DNA from 3 places in the Psychrobacillus sp. FSL K6-2365 genome. Region 2 is predicted to be linked to each of the others. Evidence: riboswitches for the same ligand, from Rfam matches in the RefSeq annotation. Region 2 holds a riboswitch; each other region holds the start of a gene.
What was found. Region 2 has a riboswitch for S-adenosylmethionine ahead of mtnW (2,3-diketo-5-methylthiopentyl-1-phosphate enolase). Riboswitches for the same ligand answer to the same signal wherever they lie in the genome.
Positions count from the first base shown of each region.

Region 1 (4,280 bases), 3.6 Mb from region 2:
TTCATGACAACATTCACCAATACTGGTAGTGGCAAAAAACATGTCTACTTCGCATCACCTTACCCTGGAAAGATTATTCCTATGGACTTAAGCCAATACCGCGGAAAAATTATTTGTCAAAAGGATGCATTTCTAGCAGCAGCTAAAGGGGTTACGATTGGCATTGAATTTCAACGTAAGCTAGGTGCAGGTTTCTTTGGTGGTGAAGGTTTCATTATGCAAAAACTTGAGGGTGATGGCCTAGCTTTCGTGCATGCAGGGGGAACTATTCATAGAAAATCACTACAGCAAGGAGAGGTTTTACGAGTAGATACTGGATGTCTCGTAGCAATGACTGCGGATGTAGATTACAATATCGAAATGGTCAAGGGAGTTAAAACAGCCTTATTTGGTGGAGAAGGATTATTCTTCGCTACCCTTCGTGGTCCTGGTACCGTTTGGATCCAATCACTTCCATTTAGCAGATTAGCTAGTAAAGTATTTGCTGCTGCCCCTCAAACACCAGGTGGTGGTTCAAAAGGTGAAGGCAGTATAGCAGGAGGATTATTTGACCTACTGGGTGGAAAATAGAAACAGACATTGAACAATGTCTGCTGATGTTTTAGTTATAGTGAAAAGAAAAAACGCTTAGACAAAATATGTCTGAGCGTTTTTGTTAGTTATTTTGTACTTACAACAGCTTCTGCTTGAGCTTTGCCATCCTGAGATTCATGTAATTTTACCATTGCAAAACGGGCAATAGGTTGAATTACTAAGCTTTCTGCAATAAGTACGATTGCGAAGTTACGCGGCCAATTCGTTAACCAGTTGCTGAAGATTTCCATTCTAAAGCCATTTCCTACAATATCACCAATAAGTGTCATAGCTGCAGACATCCCTAATACGGTAAAAAGAATTCGGAATAAAATTTTGGAGTTGAAGCTATCCGTAGGCTTAGTGAATTTTTTAACTAAAGCTTCTGCAATACGCCCAAAAATAGTTGGTTCAATGATCATAACAATAACCCAAATAATCGGTAGCGCTTTTAAGATGGTTAAAGCAACTTCTCCGTTAAATTCTCCAAAAGAGAGAATGATATTTAAGGAGGTCATGAATATAACCGTAAGTGTTGAGATAATTGTGCCGAATAATAGGCCTTCCTTTGCATTTCTTGGTAGTCTGTTTTCTTGATGCATTTTTTTCTTCCTCTCAAAGTTTAGTAAAGACCTTCGCTTTAAATTCCATTTTTATAGCTTCTCCAACAAGTTCGGTAATAGTTCTGCAATTGTTTTTAAAGGATTCGTAGATTGTTTCGTTAAACAAAGCATCATGGCCCCTTCAATCGAAGCAGTCAACAATAACGATACAGAGGCAGCTGTTTCATCCGAAAAGCCATCGGATAATAGCTTAGCACAGTAGATGCGTTCAATATTTTCATATAACTCACTGCACGCTTTGCGAACTGGTTCACTCATTGTTGCCATTTCACTAACAATACTGCTAAATGTATAGCCAGTAATAGTACCTCTTTTTTCAAAGCTATTTATTAAAGTATCAATCGTTGAAATTATGGCGTCCTTAGTTGTAAGATGCTTACTAAAAATAGCTTCAATATCTGTGGTTATGTCTTCTTTTAGAGCGTGTAAACAAGTTATCAAGAGTTCTTCTTTGCCATCTGGAAAGTGGTGGTAAAGGGCACCCTTTGAAACATTACTAGCTTTTAAAATTTCATTGAGTCCTACAGTTTTGTAACCTTTTTCCTGAAAAAGAATTGTAGCAGTTTCAATCAAGAGTGATTTAGTATCCATAGCTATTTTTCCTCCTAACATACCAACGGGTCTGTTTGTAATTATAACAAATTTTAAGCTACATTCTAATATTTTGTCTATTTAATAAAAGACCAGCATAATGGCCTATCTCTGCAATGAATCTGCAGATTGTTTATGCCCCTCCTCTATACCCTTCATATAATATGTAAAGGGACTTTTCTTCTTGGTGTTCCTACATTATAGGATGGGAGGTGTGGATGTTGGATTCTTCTACAGGATTATGGGTTGGTTTGTTAGGTATAGTCTTAGGGGTACTTGGTTTCTTTTATGCTCCCCTTTGGCTAGGTGCAGGTGCAGTTCTATTAGGGCTCGTAGCTTTAGCTTATTCTCACAAGTTAGTTGTGGGATGGATATCTTTAATACTCGGAGTAATTGTTTTAATACTGACATTTATGTCATAACTTGAAACAAAAAAACGTATTGTATTAATAGCCACTAAGTGTTAAGATTATTTAAATTTAAAATTTTGATAATTTCATATATTTTTTCTTATCCAGAGAGACGGAGGGATTGGCCCTTAGATGTCTCAGCAACCAGCCACGCTTAGGTATGGTGCTAATTCCAATAGACGTATGACGTCTTGAAGATAAGAAGACAAACTTCGATATTTACTTGAGGGTTCTCTTCTTATTAGAGAATCCTCTTTTTTATTTTAATTGTAAAGGATGAATACTTATGACAAAAAACAGTATTGATACACAGTTAGTTCAATTGGGAAATCATAGTGATGAAAAAACCGGGGCGGTAAATCCCCCTATTTATCTCTCCACAGCTTACAAACACAATGGGATTGGGCAGTCTACAGGATACGACTACACACGAACTAAGAACCCGACACGAGCTATTTTAGAGGAAGGAATTGCAAAATTAGAAGGTGGAGATGCTGGCTTTGCCTGTAGTTCTGGTATGGCTGCAATACAATTGGTTTTATCCCTTTTTCGGTCAGGAGATGAGTTAATTGCTCCTGATGATTTGTATGGTGGTACATACCGATTATTCAACCAGTACGCAGATTCATATAATATCCGTACTACTTATACAAAATTTGAATCAGCTGAAGAAGTAAAAGCATTAATAACAGAAAATACAAAAGCCTTATTTATCGAAACACCCACTAACCCTTTAATGCAGAAAATCGACATACAGCTATTTGCGGATATAGCAGAAGAGCATAATCTATTGTTAATCGTAGACAATACATTCTTAACCCCTTATTTACAGCGACCTATTGAATTGGGTGCCCATATTGTCATCCATAGTGGCACAAAATATATTGGGGGACATAACGATGTACTTGCAGGATTGGTGGTAACAAAAGGTACTGATCTAAGTGAACAACTGCAAGTCAACCATAATGCTGCAGGCGCTGTCCTTTCTCCTTTCGATTCTTGGTTGTTAATAAGAGGATTAAAAACACTTCATCTACGTATGAAGCAGCATGATTTAAATGCAAAAAGAATTACTGAATTTTTAAAGAAGGAATCTGCTGTTAAGGATGTGTTATATCCAGGAGTTGGCGGAATGTTATCCTTCCGTTTACAAAAAAGCGAATGGGTGGCTCCTTTCCTAAAGAATTTGAGACTGATTGTATTTGCTGAAAGTCTTGGTGGTGTAGAGAGCTTTATCACGTATCCTACTACACAAACACATGCCGATATACCTGAAGAGGAACGGAATGCACGAGGAGTTGATAATAGTCTCCTTCGTTTTTCGGTTGGGATTGAAGAAGTAGAAGATTTAATCGCAGATTTAAAACAAGTATTAAATACATTAGAAAGCGAGGTCATAATTAATGAGTGATTACAAAGAGTCGTTGGAGACTAGTATAATTGTTGCCTCTACACGCGGAGATTCGGAGATAAAAACTGGATCTGTAAATGTTCCTATCTATTTATCCTCCACTTTCCATCAAGAAAGCTTTGATGATTTTGGACCTTATGACTATAGTCGATCGGGAAATCCTACAAGAGACGCACTCGAAAAAACGATTGCTGAATTAGAGGGGGGGACTAGAGGATTGGCATTTGCATCAGGAATTGCGGCAATTTCTTCTGCATTTATGCTTTTGTCTTCAGGCGATCATATCGTTATTACAGAAGACGTATACGGTGGAACCTTTCGTTTTGTTACAGAAGTATTGCCTCGTTTTGGTATTGAGCACAGTTTTGCAGATTTTACGAATGTGGAAGCAATTGCAAGTGCAATGCAATCAAATACAAAACTGATTTACATCGAGACCCCTTCGAATCCATGCTTAGGTATTACTGATATTACCGCTGTCGTGGAGCTTGCAAAATCCAATGCTTGTTTAACCTTCTTAGACAATACATTTATGACACCGTTATATCAGCGTCCATTAGATTTAGGAATTGATATCGTCTTACATAGTGCAACAAAATTTTTATCTGGGCATAGCGATATTATTGCAGGACTTGCGGTTATAAAAGACGAGGAGTTAGGTAAGCGTTTAGC
Region 1 covers NZ_JBBOOO010000001.1:637,414-641,693, reverse strand. Annotated here, with positions in the region: gene MKY29_RS03300 (TIGR00266 family protein) at 1-570, shown strand, start outside; gene MKY29_RS03295 (DUF2798 domain-containing protein) at 660-1,175, opposite strand; gene MKY29_RS03290 (TetR/AcrR family transcriptional regulator) at 1,227-1,787, opposite strand; gene MKY29_RS03285 (C4-dicarboxylate ABC transporter) at 2,009-2,209, shown strand; SAM riboswitch class I at 2,295-2,401, shown strand; gene MKY29_RS03280 (methionine biosynthesis PLP-dependent protein) at 2,484-3,608, shown strand; gene metC (cystathionine beta-lyase) at 3,601-4,280, shown strand, end outside.
Region 1: it holds a riboswitch for S-adenosylmethionine, as region 2 does, so the genes downstream of both, MKY29_RS03280 (methionine biosynthesis PLP-dependent protein) here and mtnW (2,3-diketo-5-methylthiopentyl-1-phosphate enolase) in region 2, are expected to answer to the same signal.

Region 2 (4,280 bases):
ATAGGGAATATTTAATTCCTCACACTTTTCGATTAAGAAATCCCTTGCAATAATGATATCTCCTAATTTTGCCGCTTCTAAATCGGTAATGGAATCCCCAATTACAACACTCATAGCATCTTGGTCAAGAAGTGTACGAATAATAGATGGTTTACAACAACCACATCCTTGGCTAGTACATTGTTCATCACAACTATGTGGAAACTCAATGTGAATTGTATCCTTAGAAAAATCGGATACATTACAATAAACTCCTGCAAATGGCCTGAAAGGTTCTAGTAGTTCATGGACGAAAAAGTCTATACCACCACTTACGATGTAAAGTGGGATGTTATGATTTTTTGTAAAAGATACAAATTCACTAAAACCATCGCGGATGACAGCCTGTTCAAGTACAAAAGAAATAATTTCATCTTTTGATTCAATAGGGAGGAGAGAGAACATCTTTGCTACACCATCTCGTATGGAAATACGTTGACTTAAAATATCCTCTTTAATTGGAGTCCATTCGGGTGGAGCGAATTTTTCCATGATTGCCATAATGTTATCTTGATTGGTTATAGTTCCATCGAAGTCACAAAAAACTACAAGTTTACTCATATTATAACCCCCATAATTCAAGTGCAGTTTTTAACTCACTATGTTGTTTTGCTGCTTGTACTAATGGAATTTCTTCTAAAACAGCTGTTACTGCCTGCCTAAAAGCCAAACCGCCCCCAGTTGCACCGGCTGGATGACCATGTATACCACCTCCAGCATTAATAATGCTATCGATTCCATAGTCATTCATTAAAAGGGGTACGAGACCCGGGTGAATGCCTGCAGATGGAACTGGAAAGCTTTGTTTAACTTTACTGGCTTTTGTTAGTTCTTCACCTAAAGAAAGAGCTATAGACTTTTCTAGTGCAACACTGCCATAAGGAGAAGGGAATAATGAAAAGTCTGCTCCTGCATAACGAGTAAGTTTTCCTAGAACAAGTGATGTTGAAACTCCATAATATGCTGAGGAAGTGAATGCTCCACTATAAGCTGGATGTGCCATAAGTGGCAATTGAATTTCATCGTCTTCTGCTAACATCTGAAGGGCATCTAATCCGTAAGTATGAACATTAAATAAAAGTGCATCTGCCCCAAGTTCTCGGGCTTTTTTGGCCTTATCTTTTAATTCAAATGTACGTCCTGATAAATTTACTGCATATAAAGTACGATGTCCTGTCTCTTCATACACCTGTCTCAATACTTCTCGTCCAGTAGCAATACGTGATTCAAAAGAAGTTAGTGGATTATCAAATAGGATTTCGTCATCTTTTACAAGGTCAACTCCACCATATGCCTGTTGTTTAAGTTGTTCTGCTAAATATTCTATGTCTCTTCCAATGACTCCTTTGAATATGCTCATGATTAGCGGACGTTCATAAACTCCTAATTTTTCTCGAACACCCTTAATGCCAAAGCGTGGTCCGGGGAAATGGGACAAAAGATTCGTATCGAATTCTAAATCTAATAACTTCACTTCACCGTCTAGGGATAGTTTGCCATAGACCGTTGTTAATATTGCTGGAATATCAGTAGAAAAATTTGCAGCAGGGTAGAATATTTTAATTTCTGCTTTTATTTTTTCAGGGTGAAAGGGGTGCTGGATATCCTTGGATTCGGTAACGGATATTACATTTCCTTTATGTTTTTTTAACTGTTCTTGTTCTAACAAAGCTAAGTCAGTCCAAGAACCAATAGTCAATCCAAGTGCAATATCTTCTGCCTTTTTTTCAAAAGAGCCAGATTTTCCATATAGTTGATAGTGCGCAGTGATTCCGCTCATTTTTTCACTCCTAACTAAAATAAATGCGCAAGCGCCTATGTAGCCCAGACTAGCGCTGACCAGATAACATAAAAAACCTCTTCAAATAAGAAGAGGTTAATAGTTTAACAACTTCTTATTTCTCAGCCTTTTGGCTGCAAGAATTAGCACCGTGTTCAAAAATGAATCGGTTGCCGGGTATCATAGGGCTTGTCCCTCCACCTGCTCTAAATAAGAAAAATATTCAGTTGATGTTTAATAAATTATATTGATTATTCCATGCAATAAAACTTCTGTCAACAAGAAAATTAAAAAGTATATATATTCAAAATACTGTTGACATAACTTTTTCTATTATGCTAGGATTCTAATCAAACATCATACTTGTACCGCACTCTTATCAAGAGCAGGCAGAGGGATAATGGCCCGATGACGCCCAGCAACCGACCGTAATACCGTTGTGAGACGGGGCGCTTTATGCGCCGGAATGTAAGATTCCGTAAGGCACGGTGCTAATTCCATCAGAAAGTTTACTTTCTGAGAGATAAGAGGTTCAGAATCTCTTATTCTTGGCCTCTTTCTTTTGGAAAGAGGTTTTTTATTTTGAGAATGAAAGGAAGAATTAAATGGCGGTAGTAGCGACAAAACAATATCAATTATTAACACCAGAATCTGCAATTTCTCTAGCAAGCGAATTATCTTTGTTCCCGAATACAGCTAAATTAACTTGCGAAGAAATTGGTGATGGAAATCTAAATTATGTTTTTCTTATAACAGATCAAACGAGTGGCAGTGGAGTTATTATTAAACAGGCCTTGCCCTATGCAAAAGTAATAGGGGAAAGCTGGCCGCTAACTCTAAAAAGGGCAAAAATTGAAGCTAGTGCCTTAAAAAAACATGGAGAATATGCTGCCGATCTAGTTCCAAAAGTCTATGAAACGGATGAAAATTTAGCTATCACAGTCATGGAAGATTTATCTCATCTCACAATCGTACGTGAAGGATTGATAAAAGGTGAGTCCTACCCTAAATTATCGACAGATATAGGGAACTACCTAGCTCTAACACTTTATCATACTTCTGATTTTGCTCTTCACCCCTTTGAGAAAAAAGCGCTTGTAATAGAATTTTCAAATCCGGAATTGTGTAAGATCACAGAGGATTTAATCTTTACCGATCCTTTTTTTGACCATGAAACAAATGACTTTGAACCTGCATTACAAGTCGAAGTAGAAGCAATCTGGAACAACAAATTATTAAAGCTTGAAGTGGCAAAATTAAAAAGAAGTTTTTTAACCGAAGCGGAAGCCTTGCTGCACGGAGATCTCCATACAGGAAGTGTTTTTGCGAGTGAAGTAGAAACTAAAGTGATCGATCCAGAGTTTGCTTTTTACGGTCCTATTGGTTTTGATATAGGATTGTTTTTAGCAAATTTAATAGTCCAATCTATTACCAGAGAAGGCAAACAACGTGATGTCATACATGGTCATATACGAAACACTTGGACCACTTTTTCTACTAAATTTGCAGGTTTTTTGGAACAGAGTGAATTCGATTCATTTAAAGATATAGAGGGATACAATGCATTTTTGCTAGAAAAAATATTCCATGATTCACTAGGATTCGCAGGCTGTGAGCTTATTCGTAGAACAATTGGACTCGCACATGTGAAAGACTTGGACAATATTGAAAACGAAAAGAAACGAATTTTACTAAAAAAACAAACTCTAAAAACTGGAGAAAGATTAATAGTGAGTCGTCAAGAAATAGACTCAATAGATGCAGTAATTGAGTTGCTAGGAGAAATTATTTATGAGTATTCCATTATCGATTAAGTGGGATGGTAAGCAGTTAGTAGTCTTAGATCAACAGAAACTTCCTCATGAAATTGTCTATATAAAACTTGAAGCACTCAAAGATGTTTACGAGGCGATTATTACCTTGAAAGTTCGTGGTGCCCCTGCCATTGGTATTACGGCAGCATATGGATTAGCTATTGAGGCCCAGGGCTATAAAACAAATTCGATGATAGATTTTCTAGCATTACTAAAAAAAGATGCAACATATTTGGGTGAATCCCGGCCAACTGCTGTCAACTTAGTTTGGGCACTTGACCGTTTGTTGACAATAGTGAGTTTAGTAGATAGTGTTTCGGATGCAAAGCAGATATTAATTGAAGAAGCAATAGTAATTCACAAAGAAGATGAGGAGTCCTGTCGGAATATTGGTGAATTTGGACTTTATTTACTAGGTGATAAAACCAAGGTAATGACCATTTGCAATGCGGGTTCTATTGCCACTGCAAAGTATGGTACTGCTTTAGCTCCGTTTCATCTAGGAAAGGAACTTGGCAAAGAGTTTGAAGTATTCGCATGTGAAACTAGACCTGTCTTTCAGGGGGGCAAGCTGACAGTGTGGGAGCTGCAGCAATCAGGAGTCGATGTGACACTTATAACTGATAGTATGGCTGCACACACAATAA
Region 2 covers NZ_JBBOOO010000001.1:4,245,658-4,249,937, reverse strand. Annotated here, with positions in the region: gene MKY29_RS21545 (2-hydroxy-3-keto-5-methylthiopentenyl-1-phosphate phosphatase) at 1-600, opposite strand, end outside; gene mtnW (2,3-diketo-5-methylthiopentyl-1-phosphate enolase) at 602-1,819, opposite strand; SAM riboswitch class I at 1,932-2,036, opposite strand; SAM riboswitch class I at 2,193-2,349, shown strand; gene mtnK (S-methyl-5-thioribose kinase) at 2,425-3,633, shown strand; gene mtnA (S-methyl-5-thioribose-1-phosphate isomerase) at 3,611-4,280, shown strand, end outside.

Region 3 (4,280 bases), 270 kb from region 2:
TTTCTTTTCTTCTTGTAATTGCTTAATAGCTTTATCGTAAGCATCTGCAAATTCTTGCTCTTTTTTGTTGAATAATGGCCATGTCTTGATAACTGCAAATTCATTGTAAACAACTTCATCTTTTAGATTATAGTAAGGACCAGTTTCATCTAAAACCTGTTTTTGGAATGGTCCTTCAATTATTACTCCGCCGTCAACACGCCCCTCATTGACCCATTGGATTACATCCACGGTAAATGCATCACCTGCATCTAGTTTTACAGGGTTATTAGGATTTGCTTTGTTGTATTCATCAATTACAGTATACTGCGCATTATTTGCGGCAATCGGTGCTAAAGAATATTCAGCAGTTGCAAAATCCTCTAACGATTTAATATGCTCATTTTCTTTTTTCAATACGAGACCTGCACTACTTAAACCAAGGAATTCCTTGGGGAAAATAAATTTTTCTGTGCGTTCCTCTGTCCAAAAAGCATTTTTCACACCAACCTGAAACTTGCCTTGCTCTACCCCGATTAATAGATCATCACTTGTAGTCCCTACATATTCAAATTCATATTCAGGTAGTAGTTCATCTACTAGTTTCATAATTTCTACATCATATCCAGTGGCGTTTCCGTTGTCATCCAACCATGAAATAGGTTTAGAGGCCATGTCATATGCTACTTTTACTTTGCGAACATCACCACCTTCTGATGAAGTAGAAGCCTCCCCGGAACTACAAGCCGCTAAAAAAGTTATGGATACTAAACCAACCGCCACTAATTTAAAATACTTATTCATGTTCATTCTCCTTATCCTTTTACTAAGTTTTTATTATTTACTTCTTCTAACGCTGAAAGTGCTAGTTTCTTAATAGTCATATCATCCATAGGAGGATTATGTAGTCCCGCTCGGACATCTCGATAATAGCGTTGTAGTGGATTAGTTCGCTGTAAGCTTTTGGCACCAACTAAACGCATTGCTTTATCAACAATAGTGATGGCTGAATTAGTGACTATATGCTTTGCCACGCTTACTTCATTAGAAAGTAGTTCTTTTGTAACATCATTGTCATAGGAAGTAGCAACTCCATAAATGACTAATCTTGCCTTCGTAAGCTCTAAATCTATTTCTCCTAAAAGCTGTTGAACGTTTGGCAGCTGTGCAATAGATCCGTTCAAGCTATTTGGTGAATGGGTATTGGCAAATTGTACTGCGTAGTCTCTTGCTGCCTGTGCGATTCCGAGATAGGTCGCTGGTATATGTAATAGCCACCCATTAATCTTTCCACCACTTGCGAACTCGGGGAGCTCTACTAGATTTGACTCATGAACGATTACGTTATTCAATACTAAGTCATTACTACTCGTTCCTCGCATGGATACAACATCCCAGGTTTCTTCAATGGAAAGGCCAGCTGTATTGCGAGGAATAAGGAAGAAACCAACTTTTTCTTTTTCCTCAATCCATGCAGATGTTAAAAAGTAGGATAGTACAGGGGATGCGGTCGTGAATATTTTACGTCCATTTAGTACCCAAGAATCTCCTTTTCTTATGGCTTTAGTTCCAGGCCTACCCCCACGCGTTGGGCTTCCAGTTTGAGCTTCACTGACAGAACGATTTATGAGTGCGCCATTTAATACTTCTGCTGCAAAAAAGTCGAGTTTCTCTTTTTTCCAAAGTTTGTTTTCAAATAGTTCACCAACAACACCTAAGCTCCAACCTACTGATAGGGCTGTGTTGGCATCAAAGCTAGCAAGTGTTTCTTGTAAAAGAACCATATCGTATACAGAAAATCCATTACCACCATACGATTCGGGTAGTGTAAGGCTTGCATATCCGATATTGATCAAATCATCCACGTTTTCTTTTGGAAAAATAGATTGTTCATCAATTTCGGCGGATTTACTTTTAAATTTTTCTTCTAACTCATATAACTGATTGATCCAATACTGCTGTTTTTCCGTTTTGATGTACAAGTTATTCACAGTTGTCGTCTCCTTTTGATTTTAATTATTCCTATTTGTTAAGTTGGTTTTAAATGCAAATAAAAAACCCTTTTGAAAATCAAAAGAGTAAGTAATTTTATGTACACTTATCTCTCAAGTTTCTTGCTGGAAGTAGCACCATACCATAGAAGTGGCGGTTGCTGAAGCATCATCGGACCAGTCCCTCAGCTTCTCTTAATAAGTAGTATGGAGTTGTGGGAATAATCGTACTACTTAATCTGCAAGAAGTCAATAGTAATTCTTATCGATTTAGTATGAATTAAGTGTTTGATTCTATTTTAGGGGTTTTTGAACTGTCATTCAGGGTATAAACAATAGTGTAGATATAAGTAGAGGAGGAGTTTGTTTGGATAAGAAAGTAACTGGAAATAGCAAAGATGAACAATTAGAAAAATTCCGTGTGGACGATCAAGGACAAGCATTGACTACGAATCAAGGACTAAAAATATCTGAAGATGAATTCTCTCTAAAAGCAGGAGAACGAGGTCCTACTTTGATAGAAGATTTCCATTTTCGTGAAAAAATGACGCATTTTGATCATGAGCGCATACCAGAAAGAGTAGTACATGCTAGAGGTTATGCAGCTCATGGGGAATTCGAATTATACGAATCAGCAAGTGAATTTACGAAGGCAAAATTCTTACAAACACCTGGCACAAAGACTCCAGTGTTTGTAAGGTTTTCTACTGTGGCAGGTTCACGTGGATCTGGTGAATTAGCTCGCGATGCTAGAGGATTCGCTACTAAGTTTTATACGGAAGAAGGAAATTATGATTTAGTAGCAAATAATATTCCTGTCTTTTTCATTCAAGATGCTATTAAATTTCCAGACCTGGTGCATGCTATAAAGCCAGAGCCACACAATGAAATTCCGCAGGCTGCGACTGCACATGATACGTTTTGGGATTTTGTTGCTAACAATCAGGAGACGGCACATATGATCATGTGGACAATGTCAGATAGGGCTATACCACGTAGCTTTCGTATGATGGAAGGGTTCGGTGTAAATACATTTCGTTTCATTAACGAGGCAGGTAAATCCCATTTTGTAAAATTTCATTGGAAACCACTACTTGGTACCCATTCAGTTGTATGGGATGAAGCACAAAAGATAAATGGGAAAGATCCGGATTTCCATCGTCGTGACCTATATGATGCGATTGACAATGGGGATTATCCTGAGTATGAATTTGGAGTCCAACTTATCGCAGAGGAAGACGAATTTAAATTTGATTTTGATATTTTGGATCCTACTAAACTATGGCCAGAGGAAGAGATACCAGTAAAAATTTTAGGGAAGATGACATTAAATCGTAACGTAGATAATGTATTTGCTGAAACTGAGCAAGTTGCGTTCCATCCAGGAAGTGTTGTACCAGGAATAGATTTCTCAAATGATCCACTACTTCAAGGACGATTATTTTCTTATACAGATACACAATTAATCCGTCTTGGTGGTCCTAATTTTCATGAGCTACCGATAAACAGACCTGTTTGCCCATTCCACAATAACCAGCGTGATGGATATGGAAGACAATCGATTAATGTGGGAAGAGTGAGCTATCATAAAAACTCTCTTGCTGGGAATACTCCGATACCTGTTAGTGAAGCTGAAGGTGGGTATTCGCATTATCAGGAGAAGATAGATGCTCGAAAAGTTCGTGCACGAAGTGAGAGCTTTAAAGACCATTTTTCGCAAGCTAAGTTATTTTGGAATAGCATGAGTAATCCAGAAAAAGAACATATTATTAGCGCATTTAGTTTCGAACTTGGTAAGTGTAAAGAATTGACTGTTCGTCAACAAGTTCTAGAGATGTTCGCGAAAGTTGATTTGGATTTATCGAATAAGGTAGCGGAAAATTTAGGACTTGTAGTGCAAGGTGTGAGTACTACAACTACTACAAAATCTTCCCCGGCACTTAGTCAGTTAAATACTTTTATGAAGCCACATACTAGAAAAATAGCTGTTTTAGTTGGAGAAGGGTTTGAAGAGGATTTACCTACAATTCTAGCAGATTTAAAAGCAGGCGGAACAATGCCAGAAATAGTGAGTGATCATCATGGATCAGTTGTTGGAGCTGATGGGACGTTGCTGCCAGTAGACCATACTTTCTTAACAGCTGATTCGGTATTATTTGATGCGGTATATGTAGCAAGTTTACATGGTAAAACAGCTATGTTTGAAAAAGAGGCTACGTATTTCATCAAGGAAGCTTATGCACATTTTAAACCGATTGGCGCTACATTTAGTGGTGAGCAACTAGTCGACAATCTTCACTTTACTGGTCA
Region 3 covers NZ_JBBOOO010000001.1:3,976,660-3,980,939, reverse strand. Annotated here, with positions in the region: gene MKY29_RS20120 (transporter substrate-binding domain-containing protein) at 1-783, opposite strand, end outside; gene MKY29_RS20115 (acyl-CoA dehydrogenase family protein) at 795-1,970, opposite strand; SAM riboswitch class I at 2,075-2,175, opposite strand; gene MKY29_RS20110 (catalase) at 2,338-4,280, shown strand, end outside.
Region 3: it holds a riboswitch for S-adenosylmethionine, as region 2 does, so the genes downstream of both, MKY29_RS20115 (acyl-CoA dehydrogenase family protein) here and mtnW (2,3-diketo-5-methylthiopentyl-1-phosphate enolase) in region 2, are expected to answer to the same signal.